Regions from separate parts of the Bacillus sp. FSL H8-0534 genome, predicted to be linked through region 3. Evidence: predicted binding sites of a transcription regulator. Region 3 holds the regulator's gene; each other region holds the start of a gene.
The links. Region 3 encodes LexA, which represses DNA repair genes until DNA is damaged. Its sites were predicted from a motif close to CGAACATATGTTCG; they were not measured.

Region 1 (5,742 bases), 170 kb from region 3:
ACAGCGAGACGCAGATGATAAGAAAACATTTCGTTTTGTTCGTGATGAATTGGGTTTACTCGTTGATTTTATGGCGGAACTAATGAAAAAAGAAGGGCATAAACTCATCGGAATAAGAGGAATGCCTCGCGTTGGAAAAACGGAATCTATCGTTGCTGCAAGTGTTTGTGCAAATAAGCGTTGGCTATTTGTTTCGTCTACTCTTATTAAACAAACTGTACGCAGTCAACTGATTGAAGATGAGTATAGTGACGATAATATTTTTATATTAGATGGCATTGTTTCAACAAAGCGTGCGAATGAAAGGCATTGGCAACTCGTTCGTGAAATTATGAGATTACCCGCAACTAAAGTTGTCGAACATCCAGATGTATTTGTGAGTCAATCAGAATATACACTTGATGATTTTGATTATATTATTGAATTGCGTAACGATTATGATGAAGAAATTCAATATAATTTAGTAGATGAAATTGAGCAAGGAGCGCAAAATAATTTCTCTATGTTTGACTTTTAAAGAAATATTGAGGTGTTAGTAGTGACGGAATTAGGACAAAAGCTGAAGGAAGCAAGAGAAGCGAAAGGCTTATCTATTGATCAGCTACATGAGGTAACGAAAATTCAAAAACGGTATTTAGTAACAATTGAAGAGGGCGATTATAGTATATTGCCTGGTGCATTTTATGCACGTGCATTTATTAAACAATATGCGGACGCGGTTGGTCTGAACGGAGAAGAGTTGATTGTAGAGTATCAAAGCGTAGTACCACAATCTGAATCTCATGATGTACCGCAAATATCAAAAGGTCAAAAAACACAAGAAACTATGCAAAAAGCAGCATCGCTTCCAATAGCAGATCATATGTCTAAAATATTGATTGCATTATTGGTAATTGCAGTAGGGGTAGCTGTGTGGTTTGTTTTCCAATGGTTAATTGGAAAAGATGAAGGACAAGTAAAACAAACGAAAAGTGAACAAATAGAAGTACAGAAGGCGAAAAATTCTCCGCTTGATGAAAAGAAAGAAGAAGTAAAAGCAGAAGAACCTAAAAAAGAAGAACCTAAAAAAGAAGAGCCAAAGAAAGAAGAACCACCAGCACAACAGCCACCTGCTGGACAAGAAGAAGTGAAGCTTGTTGGAACAAGTGGTAAGGTATCTACTTTGGAAATTCATAATAATAAAGCACTGGAGTTAGAAATTACAGCGAAGGGTGCAAGTTATGTAGACATTAAAAATGAAGGTGGAAATGTCGTTTTTAATGGTACACTTCAAGAAGGTCAAACAGAAAAACATGATTTAACAACAGCAAAAGAAGTACTTCTCAACATTGGAAGTGCACCGAATGTTGAAATTAAACTGAATGGCCAAGTTGTTGCTTTCCCACTAGATCCAGAAAAGGAATATCACCAAAGATTAGTGATTAAAAATCTAGGGGTAGGACAACCTGCACAATAACAGTCATCGCTTCGATGACTTTTTTCCAATGAACAAATGTTTTTGACATGATGGAGGAATAGCTGTGAATTTACCAAATAAAATTACAATATCTCGAATCTGCTTAATTCCAATTTTTTTAGTAATTATGTTAGCTCCTTTTAACTGGGGAACATATACAGTTGGAAATGTAGAGTTACCAATTCAACATTTAGTAGGAGCGATAGTTTTCATTGTTGCTTCAGCTACAGATTGGATTGATGGACATTATGCAAGAAAGTATAATCTCGTGACGAATCTAGGTAAGTTTCTTGATCCATTAGCTGATAAGTTACTTGTTTCAGCAGCGCTTATTACATTAGTAGAAATGCAATATGTTCCATCTTGGATCGTTATTGTAATCATTAGCCGTGAGTTTGCTGTAACAGGATTACGTCTTATATTGGCTGGAACTGGTGAGGTTGTTGCGGCGAATATGTTAGGGAAAATTAAAACATGGACACAAATTATCGCGATTTCAGCATATTTATTACATGATGTACCGTTAAATTTAATCTATATTCCGGTTGCGGATATTTTCATATGGATTGCACTTATCTTTACGGTTATTTCTGGCTGGGACTATTTCTGGAAAAATAGAGCTGCTTTTGTAAATTCAAAATAACAGCTTATGGGGGAATCGGAATGAATGCCGAAATTATTGCGGTTGGAACAGAATTGTTACTCGGGCAAATTACAAATACAAATGCGAAGTTTTTATCTGAAAAGTTAGCTTCCATCGGAATTAATGTGTATTATCATACAGTTGTAGGTGATAATAATCATCGTTTACAAGAAGCAATTCAAATTGCTGAGAAGCGTGCAGATATACTTATTTTTACTGGTGGATTAGGACCGACAAAAGATGATTTAACGAAAGAAACAATTGCTTCAACCTTACAAGAAGAACTTGTTTATGATGAAGAGGCTTTAACGTCAATTGGCGAGTATTTTAAACGTACAGGACGCGAATTCACAGAAAATAATAAGAAACAAGCACTTGTTTTGAAGGGATCGACTGTATTTGCAAATGATCATGGTATGGCACCGGGTATGGGGCTAGCTAAGAACCAGAAGATTTATATTTTATTACCGGGCCCGCCAAAAGAAATGAAACCGATGTATACAAGCTACGTAGAGCCGTTTTTACGTAACCTTACAACTGAAGAGCATATATATTCCCGTGTTCTTCGTTTTTTCGGCATTGGAGAATCCCAACTGGAAGTGAAAGTTCAAGACTTAATTGATGGTCAAACGAATCCAACAATTGCTCCGCTAGCTTCAGATGGAGAAGTAACGCTTCGTTTGACTGCTAAACACCATGATGTAAAGTATGCGGAAGTGTTAATTCAACATATAGAAGATTTGATTTTAGAACGAGTAGGGGAGTTTTTCTACGGATATAATCAAGATTTTCTTCATAATAAAGCGATTGATTTATTGAAGAAAAAAGCTTTAACTTTAGCGTGTGCAGAAAGTTTAACAGGCGGTCTGTTTGGAAATCAAGTAACAGAAAATGCCGGCGTATCTTCTGTTTTTAAAGGCGGCGTGATTTGCTATCATAACGAAGTGAAACAACATGTTTTACAAGTGCCTGAAGAAACCTTACAAACAGTCGGTGCTGTTAGCGAACAATGTGCTCGTTATCTTGCTGAAAATGTAAAGACACTATTGAAGGCAGATATTGGGATTAGCTTTACTGGAGTGGCAGGACCGGGTGCTTCGGAAAATAAAGAGCCTGGTACTGTTTTTGTAGGTTTAGCGATAAAGAATGAACCAACGTTTGTTTTTCCTCTTAAATTAAGTGGAAGTCGTCAGCAAATTCGGGAACGCTCTGTGAAATATGGATTTTATCATTTATACAAAAAACTAGAAGAGATGTGAGTTTCTTCTAGTTTTTTTGTGATGAAAAATGAAACTTTTTCCATGGAAAACAAAAAAACGAATAAACGTTCGTTTTTTGTTGGCAAATTGATATGAAAATAGGTATAATAAGATTAGCAATTCAGTTAAGGAGGAATTTTGAATGAGTGATCGTCAAGCGGCATTAGATATGGCGTTAAAACAAATAGAGAAGCAATTTGGTAAAGGCTCCATTATGAAATTAGGAGAACAGGCAGAACGTAGAATTTCTACAATTCCAAGTGGTTCATTAGCACTTGATGTAGCTTTAGGTGTTGGTGGTTACCCGCGCGGACGTGTTATCGAAATCTATGGACCTGAAAGCTCAGGTAAAACAACGGTTTCCTTACATGCGATTGCAGAAGTGCAACGTCAAGGTGGACAAGCAGCATTTATTGATGCAGAACATGCGATGGATCCTGTATATGCACAAAAATTGGGTGTTAATATTGATGAGTTACTATTATCACAGCCTGATACAGGAGAACAAGGTTTAGAAATTGCAGAAGCTTTAGTACGAAGCGGTGCAATTGATATTATCGTAATTGACTCTGTAGCGGCTCTTGTACCAAAAGCGGAAATCGAAGGAGAAATGGGTGACTCTCACGTCGGTTTACAAGCACGTCTAATGTCACAAGCACTTCGTAAGCTTTCCGGTGCGATTAACAAATCAAAAACAATTGCAATCTTTATTAACCAAATTCGTGAAAAAGTTGGGGTTATGTTCGGGAACCCAGAAACAACTCCAGGTGGTCGTGCGTTGAAATTCTATTCAACAGTTCGTCTTGAAGTGCGTCGCGCTGAGCAATTAAAGCAAGGTAATGATATTGTTGGTAACAAAACAAAAATAAAAGTAGTGAAAAATAAAGTAGCACCTCCTTTCCGTGTTGCTGAAGTTGATATTATGTACGGAGAAGGGATTTCAAGAGAAGGCGAAATTTTAGATATGGCTTCTGAACTTGATATCGTTCAAAAAAGTGGTGCTTGGTATTCTTATAATGAAGAACGTTTAGGACAAGGGCGCGAAAATGCAAAACAATTCTTAAAAGAAAATCCAGAATTAAGAGATGAAATTGCATTCTTTATTCGTGAACATCATGGTATTGGTGAAGATTCTGGAAACTTAGAAGAAGGTGCTATTCTAGATTAACAAAAGACACGATTTCGTGTCTTTTATTTTTTATTTCACAATAATATGTAGCAAGGCCTTTCATTCAAGCGTTCTCTCTTGTTAAAACTGATTAGGTAAGGGGTGTCATCTTTGGTGAATATAAACTTTTTTCGTTAAAAGGAGATTTATATGACAAAGGTAAAGAAAGTAAAAGTAGACAACGCTTGACAATGAAAATTGCGATAGATACAATGAGAATGTATATTTTTTCTTATATACGATACACTCTTCTCTAGAAGAGAAGTAACATTCGGAGTAGGTTCTATACCTTTTCGAAATAATAATATGACATTTTAATTGTGAAATGAAGAAAGTCCCTTAAAAAGCGGGGCGACGGTCTTTGCTGTACGTTGCAAATTAATGTACATGCCGACAGTCTTTTTTCATTCATGGCAAGGGGAGGTGAAATCATGAGTAGTAGTACATTAATTTGGATACTCATCTCCATTTTGCTTGCAACAGTCGGTGCAGTTGTTGGCTTTTTTGTTCGAAAGTCTATTGCAGAAGCGAAGATTAATGGTGCAGCAAACGAAGCGAGACGCATTTTAGAAGATGCAAATCGTGAAGCAGAGGCACTTAAGAAGGAAGCGCTTTTAGAAGCAAAGGATGAAATTCATACACTTCGTACAGAAGCTGAATTAGAAATTCGTGATCGTAGAAGCGAATTACAAAAACAAGAAAATCGTTTAATGCAAAAAGAAGAGAACCTTGATCGTAAAGACGAGACGCTCGATAAACGTGAGCAGATGTTAGAAAAGAAAGAGGAATCTCTTGTAGCGAGACAACAACAGATTGAAGAGTTGGAAAGCAAAGTGGGAGAGTTAGTTCAAAAGCAACAAACGGAATTAGAGCGCATTTCCAATCTGACACGCGAACAAGCGAAAGCAATCATTTTAGGGAAAGTGGAAAGTGAAATTTCTCATGAAATTGCCGTTATGGTAAAAGAAAGTGAAGTTCGTGCGAAAGAAGAGGCGGATAAGAAAGCAAAAGAGATTTTATCTCTTGCAATGCAAAGATGTGCAGCTGATCATGTTGCTGAAACAACCGTTTCGGTTGTAAATCTTCCAAATGACGAAATGAAGGGACGTATTATCGGGCGTGAAGGTCGTAATATTCGTACGTTAGAAACGTTAACAGGTATTGACCTTATTATTGATGATACGCCAGAAGCGGTAATCCTATCAGGGTTCGATCC
Region 2 (5,742 bases), 1.5 Mb from region 3:
GCGCTTGTTAAAGCGGTAGGTAATGTAATCCCGAATCCACTTAATAATCCTTGGAAATATCCTGACCAACCAGAGGCAACAGCTGAGGAAGCTAAGCCGTATTCTAAAATTAAATCCCACCCTAAAATCCAGGCGATTAATTCTCCAAATGTTGCATAGCTATAAGTGTATGCACTACCAGATACCGGTACAGTTGATGCGAATTCAGAATAACATAGTGCTGCAAATACACAGGCTAAACCGGATAAAATAAACGATAGAATAAGTGCTGGTCCTGCGTGTTCTGCTGCGGCAACACCAGTAAGAACGAAAATGCCTGTTCCAATAATGGCGCCGACCCCGAGCATTGTGAGATCAAATGCACCGAGTTCTTTCTTTAAAGATGCCCCTTTTTGTTCTGCCTGTGCTAATAATGCTGAAATGGATTTTTTCCGAAATAGATTCATATAGATCCCTCACTCCTTAGTTGTTATAATATTCTGAAAAATATTCCCATTTTGTCGTATCGTGTCGAATCTTTGTAGTTCGTATTCTAAAGTAAAATAATATTTTTGTAAATATTTATTTTTTAGAAAATTCTACCTATTAATATTGTTCTTCTAGTTAATCTCGTGTTGAATGATAGTATAAAGCCAAAACAAGCTGGAGAGGATTTAATATGAGAAAAGGAATTGCCTTATTGTGTTTTCTATTTTGTATTGGAAGCTTAGTAGCATGTTCACAATCGGGCGGTAAAATTGATGAGAATAATGATGTGATTGCAAAAGGACATAAAATTTCTAATTTACATAAATTCGAGAAGTTCTTCATGAATGTTGAAAAAGGTAGAGCGGATAAAATATGCATTGTGAATTATACACATGAAGGAGATCCAATCTTTCAAACGCTAGAATATGTTGGGAGAGAAATCAGCTATAAGGTAGATAATTCTTATGATAAATTTGCTGGTAAAGATAAAGGAATTTACTCCGATACTTGTAAAAAGATAATGAAAGATACTCGTGAAGATATAAGGTATACGCTACATGATTGTGTGAAAGAAACAGGTCATAATGGATATGACCTGTTACGTATATCGGCAAAATAAATGGGATTAAAAAAGGAAGGGGCTTATAAAAAGAAGAAACCTTCCTTTTGCTATGTTTATCCCGCTATTTGTGGGCAGTAAGACTCCCATCTCAAGATTCAGAGAGAAACGAGGAACAACTGCCCGTAAAAGACAGATTTATTAACCATCAGTGGAGATGAAGAAAACCCCTACTGATGGAAGTTTCACTTTATATTGTCGAAAACTTTACCGAATATCTGTTCGTTTTCTTGGTTTTTTCATGGGCATTCGTGGTAAAATGAGAATACAGATTTTTTACGAGGAGGTCGGTTTTGTTTGGAACATCAATTTGAGATTGTCTCAGAATATTCCCCGCAAGGTGATCAGCCAAGAGCGATACAGCAGCTGGTAGCGGGGATTAATAATGGTAAGAAACATCAAGTGTTGCTTGGAGCGACAGGAACGGGAAAGACATTTACGATTTCGAATGTTATTAAAGAAGTGAAGAAGCCAACGCTTGTAATGGCTCATAATAAAACATTAGCAGGACAACTGTATAGTGAACTCAAAGATTTCTTTCCGAACAATGCTGTTGAGTATTTTGTGAGTTATTACGATTATTATCAACCGGAAGCGTATGTACCACAAACCGATACGTTTATTGAAAAAGATGCACAAATCAATGATGAGATTGATAAATTACGTCACTCAGCGACATCAGCTTTATTTGAACGAGATGATGTCATTATTGTAGCAAGTGTTTCTTGTATTTACGGCTTAGGTTCGCCAGAAGAATACCGTGAACTTGTGGTTTCTTTACGCGTTGGTATGGAAAAGGACCGTAATCAATTGCTTCGTGAACTTGTTGATGTGCAGTACGGTCGTAATGATATTGATTTTAAACGCGGAACATTTCGAGTGCGCGGAGATGTAGTTGAGATTTTCCCAGCATCGCTTGATGAACATTGTATTCGGATTGAGTTTTTTGGCGATGAGATTGATCGTATCCGTGAAGTGAATGCCTTAACAGGTGAAGTATTAGCAGAACGTGAACATGTAGCAATCTTTCCGGCATCTCACTTCGTTACACGTGAAGAAAAAATGAAAGTTGCCATTGAAAATATTGAAAAAGAATTAGAAGAACGTTTAAAAGAATTAAATGATAACGGTAAATTGTTAGAAGCCCAGCGTATTGAGCAGCGAACTCGTTACGATTTAGAAATGATGCGAGAGATGGGATTTTGTTCGGGGATTGAAAACTACTCCCGTCATTTGACGCTCCGTCCAGCTGGTTCAACACCATATACATTAATAGATTATTTCCCTAAAGATTTCCTAATTGTTATGGATGAGTCGCATGTAACAGTGCCACAAGTAAGAGCGATGTATAATGGGGACCAAGCGCGTAAACAAGTGCTTGTTGACCATGGATTTCGCTTGCCGTCAGCGATGGATAATAGACCGCTTATGTTTGAAGAGTTTGAAGAGAAAACGAATCAAGTTGTGTATGTATCAGCAACACCGGGTCCATATGAACTAGAGCTTACACCGGAAGTTGTGGAGCAAATTATCCGTCCAACGGGGCTTTTAGATCCGCAAATTGATGTAAGACCAATTGAAGGGCAAATAGATGATTTATTAGGGGAAATCCATGACCGCATTGCGAAAAATGAGCGTGTATTGATTACGACATTAACAAAGAAAATGTCAGAGGATTTAACAGATTATTTAAAAGATGTTGGTATTAAAGTAAACTACCTACATTCTGAAATTAAAACGCTAGAGCGGATTGAAATTATTCGAGATCTTCGCCTTGGTAAATTTGATGTGCTTATTGGTATTAACTTGTTGCGAGAAGGGCTTGATATTCCAGAAGTATCACTCGTAGCGATTTTAGATGCGGACAAAGAAGGGTTCCTACGTTCAGAGCGATCATTGATTCAGACAATTGGTCGTGCCGCGCGTAATGAACACGGTCATGTAATCATGTACGCAGATCGCATAACGAGATCGATGGGAATTGCAATTGAAGAGACGAAACGCCGTCGTCAAAAGCAAGAAGCTTACAACGAGGAACATGGCATTACACCGAAAACAATTCAAAAAGAAGTACGTGACGTGATTCGTGCAACAACAGCTGCAGAAGAAACAGAAGTGTATGAAGCTGGGCCGGCTAAGAAAATGACGAAGAAAGAACGAGAAAAAACAATCGCGAAGATGGAAGCAGAAATGAAGGAAGCGGCAAAGGCACTAGACTTCGAGCGTGCAGCTGAGCTGAGAGATTTACTGCTAGAATTAAAAGCGGAAGGGTGAAAATAGTGAGCAAAGATTTTATCGTTGTAAAAGGTGCGAGGGCACATAACTTGAAAAATATTGATGTAACCATTCCGAGAAATCAGCTCGTTGTTGTGACAGGTCTGTCTGGTTCAGGGAAATCATCATTAGCATTTGATACGATTTATGCCGAAGGGCAGCGCAGATACGTGGAGTCTTTATCCGCGTATGCGCGCCAATTTTTAGGGCAAATGGATAAACCGGATGTGGATACAATTGAAGGGTTATCGCCAGCAATTTCAATTGATCAAAAAACGACGAGTCGTAACCCGCGTTCAACAGTCGGAACGGTGACAGAGATTTATGATTATTTACGCCTATTATTTGCGCGTATTGGGACACCAATCTGTCCGAACCACGGGATTGAAATTACATCACAAACGGTAGAACAAATGGTAGACCGTGTTTTGGAATATCCAGAGCGCACGAAATTACAAGTGTTAGCACCGATTGTATCAGGTCGTAAAGGTGCACACGTGAAAGTATTAGAGGATATAAAGAAACAAGGTTATGTTCGCGTTCGTGTTGATGGAGAAATGCTTGATGTGTCTGAAGAAATTACGTTAGATAAAAACAAGAAGCATTCCATTGAAGTCGTAATTGACCGTATCGTTGTGAAAGAAGGGGTTGCAAGCCGCCTTGCAGATTCTCTTGAAAGTGCATTGAAACTAGGTGGAGGTCGTGTATTAATCGATGTGATTGGAGAAGAGGAGCTTTTATTTAGTGAGCATCATGCTTGCCCGCATTGTGGTTTTTCGATCGGTGAATTAGAACCTCGTATGTTCTCTTTCAATAGCCCATTTGGTGCGTGTCCGTCTTGTGATGGGCTTGGCTCAAAGTTAGAGGTAGATTTAGAACTTGTAATTCCAAATTGGGATTTATCGTTAAATGGGCATGCGATTGCCCCTTGGGAACCGACTAGTTCGCAATATTATCCGCAATTACTGCAATCTGTGTGTAATCATTACGGCATTGATATGGATATGCCTGTGAAGGATATACCGAAAGAGTTATTTGATAAAGTGTTGTACGGAAGTGGAGAAGAGAAGGTTTATTTCCGTTATGTGAATGACTTTGGACAAGTGAAAGAAAGTGATATTTTATTTGAAGGAGTTATTCCAAATATTGAACGTCGCTACCGTGAAACAAGTTCTGATTACATTCGTGAACAAATGGAGAAGTATATGGCGGAGCAGGCGTGTCCGAAATGTAAGGGCGGCCGCTTGAAGCCAGAAAGCTTAGCTGTTTTTGTTGGCGGAAAAACGATTGCGGATGTAACGAAGTACTCTGTTCAAGAAGTTTATGATTTCTTCGAGGGCATTGAACTGACAGAAAAACAAGAAAAGATTGCTCGTTTAATTTTACGTGAAATTAAAGAGCGCGTAAGTTTCTTAATTAACGTTGGACTTGATTATTTAACATTAAGCCGTGCAGCAGGAACATTATCAGGTGGAGAAGCACAGCGTATTCGTCTTGCAACGCAAATTGGTTCTCGTTTAACTGGTGTATTGTATATTCTTGATGAACCTTCTATCGGTTTACATCAGCGTGACAATGATCGCTTGATTCGTACACTACAGGAAATGCGTGATTTAGGAAATACGCTAATCGTTGTTGAACATGATGAAGATACAATGATGGCGGCTGATTATTTACTTGATATTGGCCCTGGCGCAGGAATTCATGGTGGGCAAGTTGTGTCATCTGGCTCGCCAGATGAAGTGATGAATGATGATAATTCATTAACAGGGCAATATTTAAGCGGTAAGAAATTTATTCCGGTCCCACTTGAGAGACGTAAAGGGGATGGGCGTAAGGTCGAGATTATTGGTGCAAAAGAAAATAACTTAAAAAATGCGAAGATGTCATTCCCGCTTGGGACATTTGTAGCAGTAACCGGCGTATCTGGATCAGGAAAAAGTACGATGATCAATGAAGTTCTATATAAATCGTTAGCACAGAAATTATATAAAGCGAAAAGTAAGCCAGGAGCTCATAAGGAAATTAAAGGCCTTGAGCATTTAGATAAAGTTATTGATATTGATCAATCACCAATCGGACGTACACCGCGCTCGAATCCAGCAACATACACAGGCGTTTTCGATGATATCCGTGATGTGTTTGCGCAAACGAATGAAGCAAAAGTACGTGGGTATCAAAAGGGACGTTTTAGTTTTAACGTGAAAGGTGGTCGTTGTGAGGCTTGCCGCGGTGATGGGATTATTAAAATTGAAATGCATTTCTTACCGGATGTATATGTTCCATGTGAAGTATGTCATGGAAAACGTTATAATCGTGAAACGTTAGAAGTGAAATATAAAGATAAGAACATTTCTGAAGTACTAGGAATGACGATTGAA
Region 3 (5,742 bases):
CGTAGAATTACCGTACCAATTTATTCCGCTTTTACAAAAAATGATGATTCATGAGTGTAATCGCACAAATACGTATGTGATTACGGCAACGCAAATGCTTCAATCCATGGTGGATTATTCTATTCCTACAAGAGCTGAGGTGACTGATGTATTTCAAGCTGTATTGGATGGAACGAATGCTGTTATGCTTTCTGCTGAAAGTGCATCAGGTGATCATCCGATTGAAAGTATTAAAACATTGCGTCTAGTTTCTGAGTTTGCTGAGCGTGTAAAAAAAGATGCCCCCTTTGTTATGAAAGATGTGCTGGAATTATTACATAAATCCATTTAGTGTATAGAATTGTATGATATTATTTATCACGATTTCTCCATGTTTAGGTAAGGGGAATCGTGATTCTTTAATTTGTTTGGTATAAAGAAAAGAGAGGTGGAAAACGGTATTTTATTAAATAGACAACAAACGGTACCTTGCAATAAACAATAGTTGATGGTATATTATGGATAACGTAAGTACCTTGCATTGAGTGGTACTGATTGGAAAGGAGGATTATCTTTGAACGTCCAGTTTAAAAAAGGTGTGCTAGAACTTTGTGTACTGGCACTTGTCAAACGAAAAGATTGCTACGGTTATGAGCTCGTTCAGCAAATCTCCAATAAATTTTTAATATCGGAAGGGTCTGTATATCCGTTATTACGTCGATTAACAAAAGAGGGCTATTTTCAAACATATTTAAAAGAATCAACAGAAGGGCCACCGCGTAAATATTATCAATTAACAAATCAAGGTGAAGAACAACTCCATTTACTTGTAACGGATTGGCGTGACTTTGCTAGAGGGGTACAAGAAATTATTGAAGAGGTGTAATGAGATGAACAAAGAACAGTTTCTTCGAGATCTATCAGGACATCTTAGAAAGTTATCAGAAGAAGAAAGACAGGATATTTTATACGATTATGAGGAGCATTTTCAGTTTGGATTAGAGGAAGGGAAGACAGAGGTAGAAATTATAAAAGGACTCGGTTCGCCAAAAGCAATTGCGAAAGAGATGTTAGCGTTATATCGTTTTGATGAGATGAAAAAGGATCCATCTGCTTCAAATATAACAAGAGCTGTAATGGCGGCAATTGGTCTTAGTTTATTAAATTTTATTCTTGTATTAGGTCCTTTAGTCGCAATTATAAGTTTTATATTTGCACTTTGGGTTGGTGGAGTTGCTAGCGTTGTGGCACCACTATTTGTAGTAATTAAAATCCTAACTGGTACTTTTTTGTGGCTTGAGGTATTCGTTTCTATTACGTTTGTTGGTGTTGGATTATTGTTATGTATAGGTGCTTACTACTGTACAAAATGGTTTAAAAAATTTTGTGTGCGCTATGTCAATTGGAATCTCAAAATGATTAGAGGGGAATAGCTGAGATGAAAAAGATAGTATTAATAGCTGTCGCTTGTATCATTATTGGTGTTATTGGTATATCGCAAACATATTCAAAAACAGTAGATGCGGCGGAAAAGGGAGAAACTGAAAGAGTTATAAAAAATGAAGTAATTAAAAATCTAGAAATTGATTTGGATGCTGAGGATGTTACAGTTCAAAAAGGGAATGATTCTTCTTTTTATATAAAACAATCAGGAAATACTACGAAGCAAAAAATAAGTATTGATGAAAAAGGAGATATATTAAAAGTTCAAGGTAAGATAAAAAAAGGAATTTCATTAGATTTTTCATTTTTATCATTTGGGTTTAAATCGTCGGGGGTAACAATTGTTGTTCCAGAACGTGCTTATCAAGACATAAAAGTAAGTTCTTCTGCTGGTGAGATAACAGTAAATGATGTGAAGAGTGAACGCATAGAAGCTGCAACGCTTGGTGGAGATGTAGAAATAGAGCGGGTGACAGCGAAGAAAGTAGAAGGATCTTCAAAAGCGGGCGGAATTAAAATGAAAAAAGTAAGTGGAAAAGTTGTTGCGAAAACAACAAGTGGAGATGTGGACGTTATTGATCATGACTCTAAATATGATGTGGAAGCAAGCTCGACTGCAGGAGATGTTGATATTCGTCTACTTGAAAAGCCTCAAGATGCGACTGTAAGTGGGAAAACATTTGCTGGTGAAGTTAAGGTTTTCAAGGAGGAAGAAAGAAATGTAGTAGTAGGGAATGGGAGCGTAAAAATTAGCGGACAAACATCTGCAGGAGACGTGACAATTGAAGCGAATTAAAAAATAGACCAGTTTAACTGGTCTATTTTTTAATGTAAATCGCGATATACCCCGATTACTTTTCCAATAACAGAGACTTTATCTAAAATGATTGGCTCTAAAGAAGAGTTTTCGGGTTGTAAGCGGAAATGATCTTTTTCTTTGTAAAAACGTTTTACAGTTGCTTCATTATCTTCTGTTAAAGCAACAACGATTTCTCCATTGTATGCAGAATGTTGTTGGCGAACAACAACTAAGTCTCCATCCAGAATACCAGCTTCGATCATACTATCTCCAGAGATTCGTAGCATAAACACCTGGTCTGCTCCAGCAACAACGCTTGCAGGAAGTGGGAAGTGTTCTTCTACACTTTCAACTGCTGTAATTGGTAAACCAGCTGTAACTTTTCCGACAATTGGGACTTGAACAACTGATTGTGTGTCTGTTTCGATTCTTACTTCTCCTAAAATTTCAATAGCTCTTGGTTTTGTTGGATCACGTCGAATATAACCTTTTTCTTCTAGACGTGATAAATGTCCGTGCACCGTAGAACTAGAAGCAAGGCCAACCGCTTGACCGATTTCGCGTACGGAAGGTGGATAACCTTTTTCTTGTACTTTTAGTTTAATGAAGTCGAGAATGTCTTGCTGGCGTTTTGTTAACTTTTCCATGTTTTTTTACACCTCGTTTTCTTTCAATTTTCTTACTTATAAGTATAACATGCAAAAAAACATTCTACAAACATAAGTTCGAACAAAAGGACGATTTGTGATACACTAAAGGAAAAATTGAAATGAGGAAGAAGGTTTTAAAATGAATGCAATCATTTATGCCCGTGTAAGCACAACGAAAGAAGCGCAGGAAACTTCATTATCACGCCAAAAAGATGAATTATTGCATTTAGCTGAGCGGTATCAAATGAATGTTATAAAGGTGATTGAGGAGAAGGCAAGCGGCTATACGATTGAACGAGACGGTATATTAGAAGTGTTAGATATGATTCGAGATGAACAGGTCGATGTGCTTCTCATTCAAGATGAAACGCGGCTTGGAAGAGGGAATGCAAAAATTGCTTTAATGCACTGTTTACATAAAGAAGGAATAAAAGTATATACACATACGCATAATGGTGAATTACAGCTTTCTGATTCGGATTCTATGGTACTAGATATTATTGGTATAGTTGAAGAGTATCAGAGAAAGATTCATAATTTGAAGATTAAACGTGGAATGCAGAGAGCGGTAGAAAGAGGGTTTCGTCCAGAAAAAAACTTAAAAAACCGACATTTAAGCACAGGACGTGAAAAGAAAGAAGTGCCGATTGAAGAAATTGTACGTCTGCGTCGCAATGAATTAACATTTGAGGAAATTGCAGCAACGCTTCGAGGTTTTGGACACGATGTATCTAAAGCAACAGTACATCGCAGATACGTGGAATACACGAAGCAATTGCTTGATAAACAAGACTAACTATTGTATGATAATAATCAGTTTTAAGTAGAAAGGGGATTCGAGATGCTAAGTCACGAACTCATTGAACGCATTAACTTCTTAGCGAAAAAAGCGAAAGCTGAAGGATTAACTGAAGAAGAACAACGTGAGCGCCAATCGCTCCGTGAACAATATTTAAAAGGATTTCGTCAAAATATGTTAAACGAATTAAAAGGCATTAAAGTCGTTAACGAAGAAGGTAAAGATATTACACCGACGAAATTAAAAGCATTGAAAAAACAAGATAATACAAAGTTAAATTAAGAGGTGGGCGCAGCCCATCTTTTTTGATTTTAATAGAATGGTTTATTTGGTAACTTTCCAATTACGATTGGTAGTCGCTTCAATTGTCCCCCGCTCTAATATGTAATTTGCGATAAGTTCAGACATATCAATTGGTATGTCTTTTATGATGGGTTTATTTTGGTACATAAAATAATTTCCGCCACCACTTGCACGATAATTATTCATAACTACGTCATATTCTTGATCAAAGTGAATGGGAGATCCGTCATATTGTAAGGAAACTATTCGTTCACCAACTGGTTTTGAAATGTTTAATATGTATGAAACTCCTTCCCACATATCGTAATTGTAATGCTGTGGTTTTGGCGTATTGTAAGCGGGGTTTACAATAATATCTTCTTCGTTATTTAATGTGAAATATTCAGCGGATAATTCAAGAGCATCTTTAATATCTTTTCCTGTAATACGTATGACCTTTAATGTGTTTGGATAAATATAATTTGATACAATATCTCTCATTGTAATTTGATTTGGAAAGCCAGAAGATTCATTATGAAATAGGCTTGTACAAGAAATATGGACTCCAGCTACCTCCATTTGTACTTTGTTTATAAATTCAATAAAAGGATTGTCTTGTAAACGTGTTTGCATCGCAGTGTGAATTTGCATGTCACCGATAATGGTGCCGATTGGTTGATCTAGCCATTGTTGCGTTTGATTTTCGTAGTCAGATACAAGTGAAAGTGCTTTTTCGTCTGTTTGAACGTCTTTGACAGATAACAGTTCCGATTGACACTTTTTAATTATCCTTCGATCTTTATTTTGTTCTAACTCTACTCGAACTTTTCCTAATGAATGGCCATTAGATCCGAGTTGTACAACGGTTACACCATTTACTTTCGTATTTGCAATAGAGCGATGTTGGTGACCTGTTAGTAATATATCAATACCATCTATTTCTTGGCACATCGCATATCCTTGATTCTCACCGGTTGAAATTTCTGTTGGTTCTCCAGATTGTAAATCCCTTTCAAAGCCACCATGATATGCTACGACTAATAAGTCAGGCTGCTCTTGGTTATGAATGAGAGAAACCCATTTTTTGGTTGTTTCTAGTGCATCTTCAAATAGTAAATCTTTAATATGAGGTGGCTGCTCCCAATTTGGGATGTAATGTGTTGTAACTCCCAAGATAGCGACTTTTATATTAGGATGTATGTGTTTAATAATATAGGGTGTCCCAAAGTAAGGATCTTTTGTATGTTTATTTAAAATATTTGCAGATAGATAAGGCATATTCGCGTTTAATATAGCTTTGTTTAATACATCCATTCCATAGTTGAATTCGTGATTTCCGATAACGGCCGCATCATATCCAATGTAATTCGCGATAAGTGACATTGGGTTCTTTTTATGCTGTATATATTTAGCGTAGTAATAGGTGAATGGAGTTCCTTGTATAAAATCGCCGTTATCGATCACAATTACATGTTCATGTTGGTTACGCTCTTGGGTGATACGTGTTGCAAGTTTGGCTAATCCTATTTCTGCTGGCTCGTTATTTCGATAATGAATTGGATAAATCGTACCGTGTATATCGCTTGTTAGTAGAATGTTTATATGAACGATGTTGTTCTTATTCAAGCTTATCAACCTTCTTTTTTTGTTATCTTATGATAAATCATAACAAATAATCTAGGTTTATTTTTTGTCAAATGTTTAGAAAATATAAAAATATATAATGAAGAAAATGAAAATGTTTTTGGAGTATCGTATGATGACAGGAGAAGGAGGAGAATACTATGGCT
Region 4 (5,742 bases), 210 kb from region 3:
GGTGCATGCGTACCAAGGTAATTGCCAGCCTCTACACTTGCAATACGACCACGTTGCATACGGCGAGTAATAATCTTTAACTCTTTACGTGCCATAAACGCCTCAAATTCACTGTATTCTTCGTCCCACTCATCGTTAAGGTCATAAGTCTTTCTAGGTGTCATAATCTTCGTATTGGAGCGTTTAAATGTCTCTAAGATGATTCCTTGCTCTTTCATACCGCCACGTCCTAAACGGTCCATATCCATACATAGAACAACGTCATATTTGTTATCTTCAATTTCTTCGAGTAGTGCCAACATCTCAGGACGTTTCACTAAGCTCTCCCCAGAAACGATTTCCTCACGAACGGATAAAACATCTAAATTTAGCTCTTTAGCTATTTTCAGCAGGGTAGTGCGGTGCTTTGCTAAAGTTTCACCTTCACCACGTGCTTCGGCTTCTAGATCAGCGCGTGATTTACGTAAGTAGATTGCGGTTTTCATGGCAGTACCTCCTATATTTAGTATTAATTATACGAAAAGTAAATAAGATAAATTATAAAAATTCAATGTAGTTAAGTAGAAGTTATAGTTTTTATTATGTAATTAGACATGTTTGTGAAAAAACATTTAGCAAATGACTAGCTAGCAGCTGATTTTCATAATGCAACAAGCGTTGCTCAGCAGTATGAAATGAAACATTGAAAGTTTTTGCAATGAGGTATATCGATTCTTTTCTTGTTTCGGGAAGGTTTAGTGTCCTTAACATAAAAGTAGGAATACAAAAATGTAGCTTGAAATTGTTTGCTTTTGCTTCTTGGTAGTCTAAAAATAATTTCGGTATGTATAGCTGATTTCCTACATGGAATAGAACATGGCAAAGCTCATGACCAAAGTCCTCCCATTGTTGATAAGCCATGTTTCGATTATCAATAATAATACTGGGCAAATTATTTTTACAAATAGCACGACTTCCAAATGGAGCAAAATGTAACCAAATATTTAGTTTTTGGGCAATTGTTATCATATCAATTTGTTCTGGAATAAAGATGGATAAAGAATGATACAAATTTTTAATATAATCTTCGATTTGTGTTGTGTAGTAAGGCTGTGTTTTATGCATATCATTTCACTCCATTGTTAAAAATGCAAACGTATGTTCTTATTTTGCTGTAAAAAGAAAAGCCCGTGAAGGGGGCTTTAAAAATATATAAGAATTATAGGAACAATTAACCATTCCTGTTCAAATAAATACACGCAATACAGCGTGTATTTATTTAGGTTATTTAATTAATTTTGTTTATCCCCAGGTTTACGATTTTTCTCCTTACTTTTAATAAACTCCCAAAACTGTTTAAGTTCTTCTTGTTTATCAGGAGAAGCATCTTTGATGTCTTTAAACCAAAGTCCTAGATCGGGATCTGTTAAAGGATTATAGGTATAAGTGTCTCTAGTTGTATTTTTAGTAATATCTCTACCTAAAAGATAGTCAGTTGAAACCTCAAAGAAATCAGCAAACTTATTTAACGTGTCATAATCAGGTTTTCTGTTTCCATTCTCATAACCTGATATTGTTGATTCAGCCAGATTTAATTTTTGCCCTAACTCTTTCATAGTTAGGTTATTTGTCTTTCTTAATTTTCTTAAATTCTCTCCAATCATAGGAATCCTCCTATTCATCTTCTAAGATTAATTATACTTTGCAAAGTGCAAAATTTGAAATGAATTGACAAAAACTTTGCGAAACGCGTTGATACTTTGCATAATGCGTAGTATATTTTGGATAACAACACATTATGCGTAGTTTTAGGTGGTGATAAAGAAGTGATTGGACCAAAAGAAATGCGTATGAAATTTGGAATAAGTATTGAAGAAGCTGCAAAGAATCTCGGTATTTCTGGTGGCTATTTGTCACAAATTGAAAACGGACAGCGGCAGGTCAGCGCAGAGAGAGCTGATCAAATTGCAAAGTTATATGGAAAGAAAAAAGAAGATATTTTTTTGTCTACGCGCTATTCAGTTTGCAAAGTTTTAGAGTGATAAAAAATAAAGGGGTTTGAATGCTAATGCAAATTTATGTCCGAATAACGAAAGAAGGTGAAAAAATGTCAGCACTTCCAATGGCAGTACCAACAGATCAGCAGCATACAAATGTAAAAAGCACTTCAAGAGGTGACACCATGAGCCAACAAGAAGAATATTCAGCTTCTTATGAGTTTGGAAAAACGAAAGTTTATATTGTGGCTCCTGAACCTAAACCACAAAAGGAAATTGATAAAATCCTTCGAGCATATTACGAGGCTGGTTGGGCCATCATCAAAGAAATGCAAGCAAAAGAAAGTATCGAGGATTAATTCCTCTTTTTTACATAAAAATAGACAAGTTATGTATTCTATAAACTTTATTGTAATCCTTTGACAACTTAATACGGAGGCGAACAAATATGGGAACAAGTATATATTGCAATTCGTCTATAGGTGGATTGCTACGTAATGCTAGAGAATGTTGTGAAAATGCACATTATCGAACAAAGAAAGGTCTAGCAGAGTATCTCGGCATTACTTACGAACGTTTAAAAAATATTGAATCTGGTTTTTCTAAAGTGCCTTTTGAATTAGCAATGGATTGGTGTGATGCAACAGGAGCACCATTAAATAAACAGGCAATTAAACATATTTATGGTGTAGGATTACCACCAACAGATCCTCGTTTAACGAGCGATGTAAATTTACAACTTATGAATTACATCAAGCAAGCCGAAGAGGGGATTGCGGCAACGAAGGAAATCATGAATTTACAAATTACAACACGTTCATGGAAGTTGGGCGAAAAGGAGAAACATGAATACGCAGTTCATGCAAAAGAAATCTTCGATACAATCCAAGCTACTCAATGTGTAGTACAAGCTCTTGAACAAGTACACTTTGGCATTATGGAACAAATACAAAAAAGCTGGTTGCAAAAGGCTATGTCAGAAAACGTTATTATTCAATCGGTGGATAGCTTAATGACTTTAACAAAAGTTTTGTAAAGGAGGAAATGTAAGTGACAGTAGATTACAAGAATCCAAGCTTAAGAGAATATAAGGAACTAATTCGTTATGATGCAAAGTTAACTGGTGAAATAAAAATAGCTAAAACATTTGGTGATGATAAAAAGTTAGGAGAATTACAACAAGAGAAAAAGTTAGTGGGAATTCGAATCAAAATTATTGAGGCATCATTTACTTTAAAACATAAATGGGCAAAAGAAAAAGCTACCGCCTAGACAACAGTAGCTCGCAATAAATTCTACAAAGTAATTATACCATTTTATTTATTATTTGGACAAGCCACTGTGCTTGTCGCTATGACCAGAAAGGATTGTTACCCAACCCCCTTTAAAGATATCCCTTTCTGGTTGTAACGATGCGTACAGCATCCATTTACATAGAAAAGAGGTGAAAACCATGACAACTGAATACTATTGTCTGCATGATCTTGTTCTTCTAGGAGACTTTTCGTTTACAAATGAACTTCATGATTGCATGAATACATGCATTTACAACATGTTCAACGCTAAATCTCATGAGGAAGCGAATTATTGGGAAGAAGAGCTTAATCGATGTGTAAAAGAGTTTAAGATGCTTCGTGAAGAAAAGGAGGAACATGAAGTATCTAAAAGTTATTGTGTGATTATTAAAGGATCTCGTTCTAAAGGTGTTAACGCTTCGCTGGTAAGTCGTAGGAAATAAAAAAATCTATCACTTTGCCGAGTGATAGATAAATAGTGGTTGGTAAATTTTAGTTAAGTTAATTATACCAAATCATAAACGTTATAACAATGGAGTGTATTGTATGCTTTTAGACAAAACATTACATAGAGTGTTGTTAAATCCTAAGATTGTCCAACAGGTAACGTCAGAACAGCACCTTGCTTATTTAGTACAGCAATATCTAAAAAAGGTTATAAAAATTATCGCTTATTACGTATAGAGGACGGGTTTGCGATATGTAAACGGGAGGATGAATAACATGGCAGTTTTTAGACCAGTTCAAGTTTCATTTTGGCAGGATGCAAAAGTTATTGAGGAGATGACTCCGGAAGATAAATTATTTAATCTGTATCTTCTTACAAACCCATGTACTACTCAAATTGGTGTGTACCAAATCACCAAAAAGCAAATGGATTTTGATTTAGGTTACTCCATGGAAAGTGTTAATTCACTCTTAGATCGTTTTGAAAACCATCATAAATTAGTTAAGTATAATCCAGAAACACGCGAACTAGCAATTATCAATTGGGGTAAATATAACCTTAATAGAGGCGGTAAACCAATTGAAGATTGTGTTCGCAAAGAACTTGATGGAGTAACAGATATTAGTCTTATTAGCTTAGTAACTCCAAAAGTTAAAAATGATAAAATTCGTGCTATTTTCGAAGAGTTTCTTGCTGTTCACGATACGTGCCACGATACGTCAACGATAAGTGGGGAAAAAGAAAAAGAAAAAGAAAAAGAAAAAGAAAAACAACAAGAAGAGCGCACGGACGTTGTTGAAGTTAACCCAATTTCTTTTTACGAACAAAACTTTGGATTCATGACACCTTTTATCGCAGAAGGAATTCTTGCGTGGGTAGATGATTTAAATGCAGAGCTAGTTGTTAAAGCAATGGGAATTTCTCTGGAAAAAAATACAAGAAACATGTCTTATGTAAATTCAATTTTAAGAGATTGGCATGTTAAAGGCTTTAAAACAGTAACTGATGTTGAAGTAGCCGACAAAGAGTTTCGTGCTAAACGAACAACACAAGTAAAACAACAGCCAGCATATCAATCTGTTGCTATGTCTGAATCTACTAAACAAGTATTGCAGCAACAAAAAGAGTGGAATCAAAATATCGCCACTGATGAAGAACTTGCAGCACTTAATCAACAGAATGGATGGATGCAATAATGAGTAACGACATCATTCGTAATTTGGAAGCGGAGCAAAGTGTTTTAGGCAGCATCATCATGGAAGGGGATTTGATAAAAGATTGTCAGTTAAAACCAAATCAATTTTCTCTTCCAACACATCAAGCCATTTTTAAGGCAATGAGAGAACTTGAAGACGTTGAAAGCCCTATAGATCTTGTGACTGTAGTTGAAAAATTAGATAGTTTTATAAATCAAATTGGTGACATTCAGTTTTTAGTTAATTTAGCTGAGGGCGTTTCAACAACAAAAAACTTTTCGTATCACGAGGGTCTTGTGATAGAAGCATGGAAAATGCGGCATGCTCAAGAGGTTGCTGGTGATTTATATAAGCGTCTTCAGAAAGACAAAGATATTAGTGCAATCGGCAATACAATCGATGAACTAAATGCGATAGAGGAAACGGGTTATTCAGGTGAGTTTGATTTAAAAGAAACGCTTGTTGGGCTATATAAGAAGATGCAAATCGATGTTGGCGATTTAACAGGTATAAACACTGGATATTACGATTTTAATCGAATGACCTCTGGATTACAGACAGGAGACTTAATCATTGTTGGTGCACGTCCAGCAATGGGGAAAACGGCATTTGTACTAAACGTTGCTTATCATGCAGCAAGTTCAGATACAGCAGTTGGAATCTTTTCACTAGAGATGGGAGAAGAACAATTGCTCAAGAGAATGATTTCTAGTGCCGGCAATGTTGATGCAACCAAAATGAAAAACCCTAAGAAACTTTGCAATATCAAAGACTGGGAAAACATCAGCCAAGCAATGGGATTGATTAACAATCTTCCACTGGAAATA

Region 1: the regulator LexA is predicted to act here: its motif matches at 3,417-3,430, upstream of recA (recombinase RecA).
Region 2: the regulator LexA is predicted to act here: its motif matches at 1,299-1,312, upstream of uvrB (excinuclease ABC subunit B).
Region 4: the regulator LexA is predicted to act here: its motif matches at 1,131-1,144, upstream of MHH71_RS24615 (ImmA/IrrE family metallo-endopeptidase).

The regions. Positions count from the first base shown of each region.
Region 1 covers NZ_JBBOUC010000001.1:4,856,118-4,861,859, forward strand. The annotation lists gene MHH71_RS24885 (DUF3388 domain-containing protein) at 1-517, shown strand, start outside; gene MHH71_RS24890 (helix-turn-helix domain-containing protein) at 530-1,456, shown strand; gene pgsA (CDP-diacylglycerol--glycerol-3-phosphate 3-phosphatidyltransferase) at 1,521-2,099, shown strand; gene MHH71_RS24900 (competence/damage-inducible protein A) at 2,120-3,358, shown strand; gene recA (recombinase RecA) at 3,501-4,526, shown strand; gene rny (ribonuclease Y) at 4,958-5,742, shown strand, end outside.
Region 2 covers NZ_JBBOUC010000001.1:3,502,358-3,508,099, forward strand. The annotation lists gene MHH71_RS17820 (amino acid permease) at 1-446, opposite strand, end outside; gene MHH71_RS17825 (DUF4362 domain-containing protein) at 659-1,087, shown strand; gene uvrB (excinuclease ABC subunit B) at 1,385-3,361, shown strand; gene uvrA (excinuclease ABC subunit UvrA) at 3,367-5,742, shown strand, end outside.
Region 3 covers NZ_JBBOUC010000001.1:5,022,087-5,027,828, forward strand. The annotation lists gene MHH71_RS25755 (pyruvate kinase) at 1-331, shown strand, start outside; gene MHH71_RS25760 (PadR family transcriptional regulator) at 554-865, shown strand; gene MHH71_RS25765 (DUF1700 domain-containing protein) at 870-1,412, shown strand; gene MHH71_RS25770 (DUF4097 family beta strand repeat-containing protein) at 1,418-2,218, shown strand; gene lexA (transcriptional repressor LexA) at 2,248-2,868, opposite strand; gene MHH71_RS25780 (YneB family resolvase-like protein) at 3,011-3,667, shown strand; gene MHH71_RS25785 (DUF896 domain-containing protein) at 3,713-3,952, shown strand; gene MHH71_RS25790 (bifunctional metallophosphatase/5'-nucleotidase) at 3,995-5,578, opposite strand; gene MHH71_RS25795 (hypothetical protein) at 5,737-5,742, shown strand, end outside.
Region 4 covers NZ_JBBOUC010000001.1:4,810,538-4,816,279, forward strand. The annotation lists gene MHH71_RS24610 (recombinase family protein) at 1-485, opposite strand, end outside; gene MHH71_RS24615 (ImmA/IrrE family metallo-endopeptidase) at 580-1,104, opposite strand; gene MHH71_RS24620 (helix-turn-helix domain-containing protein) at 1,272-1,643, opposite strand; gene MHH71_RS24625 (helix-turn-helix domain-containing protein) at 1,806-2,021, shown strand; gene MHH71_RS24630 (hypothetical protein) at 2,087-2,335, shown strand; gene MHH71_RS24635 (helix-turn-helix domain-containing protein) at 2,425-3,012, shown strand; gene MHH71_RS24640 (hypothetical protein) at 3,027-3,248, shown strand; gene MHH71_RS24645 (hypothetical protein) at 3,430-3,714, shown strand; gene MHH71_RS24650 (DnaD domain-containing protein) at 3,995-4,915, shown strand; gene dnaB (replicative DNA helicase) at 4,915-5,742, shown strand, end outside.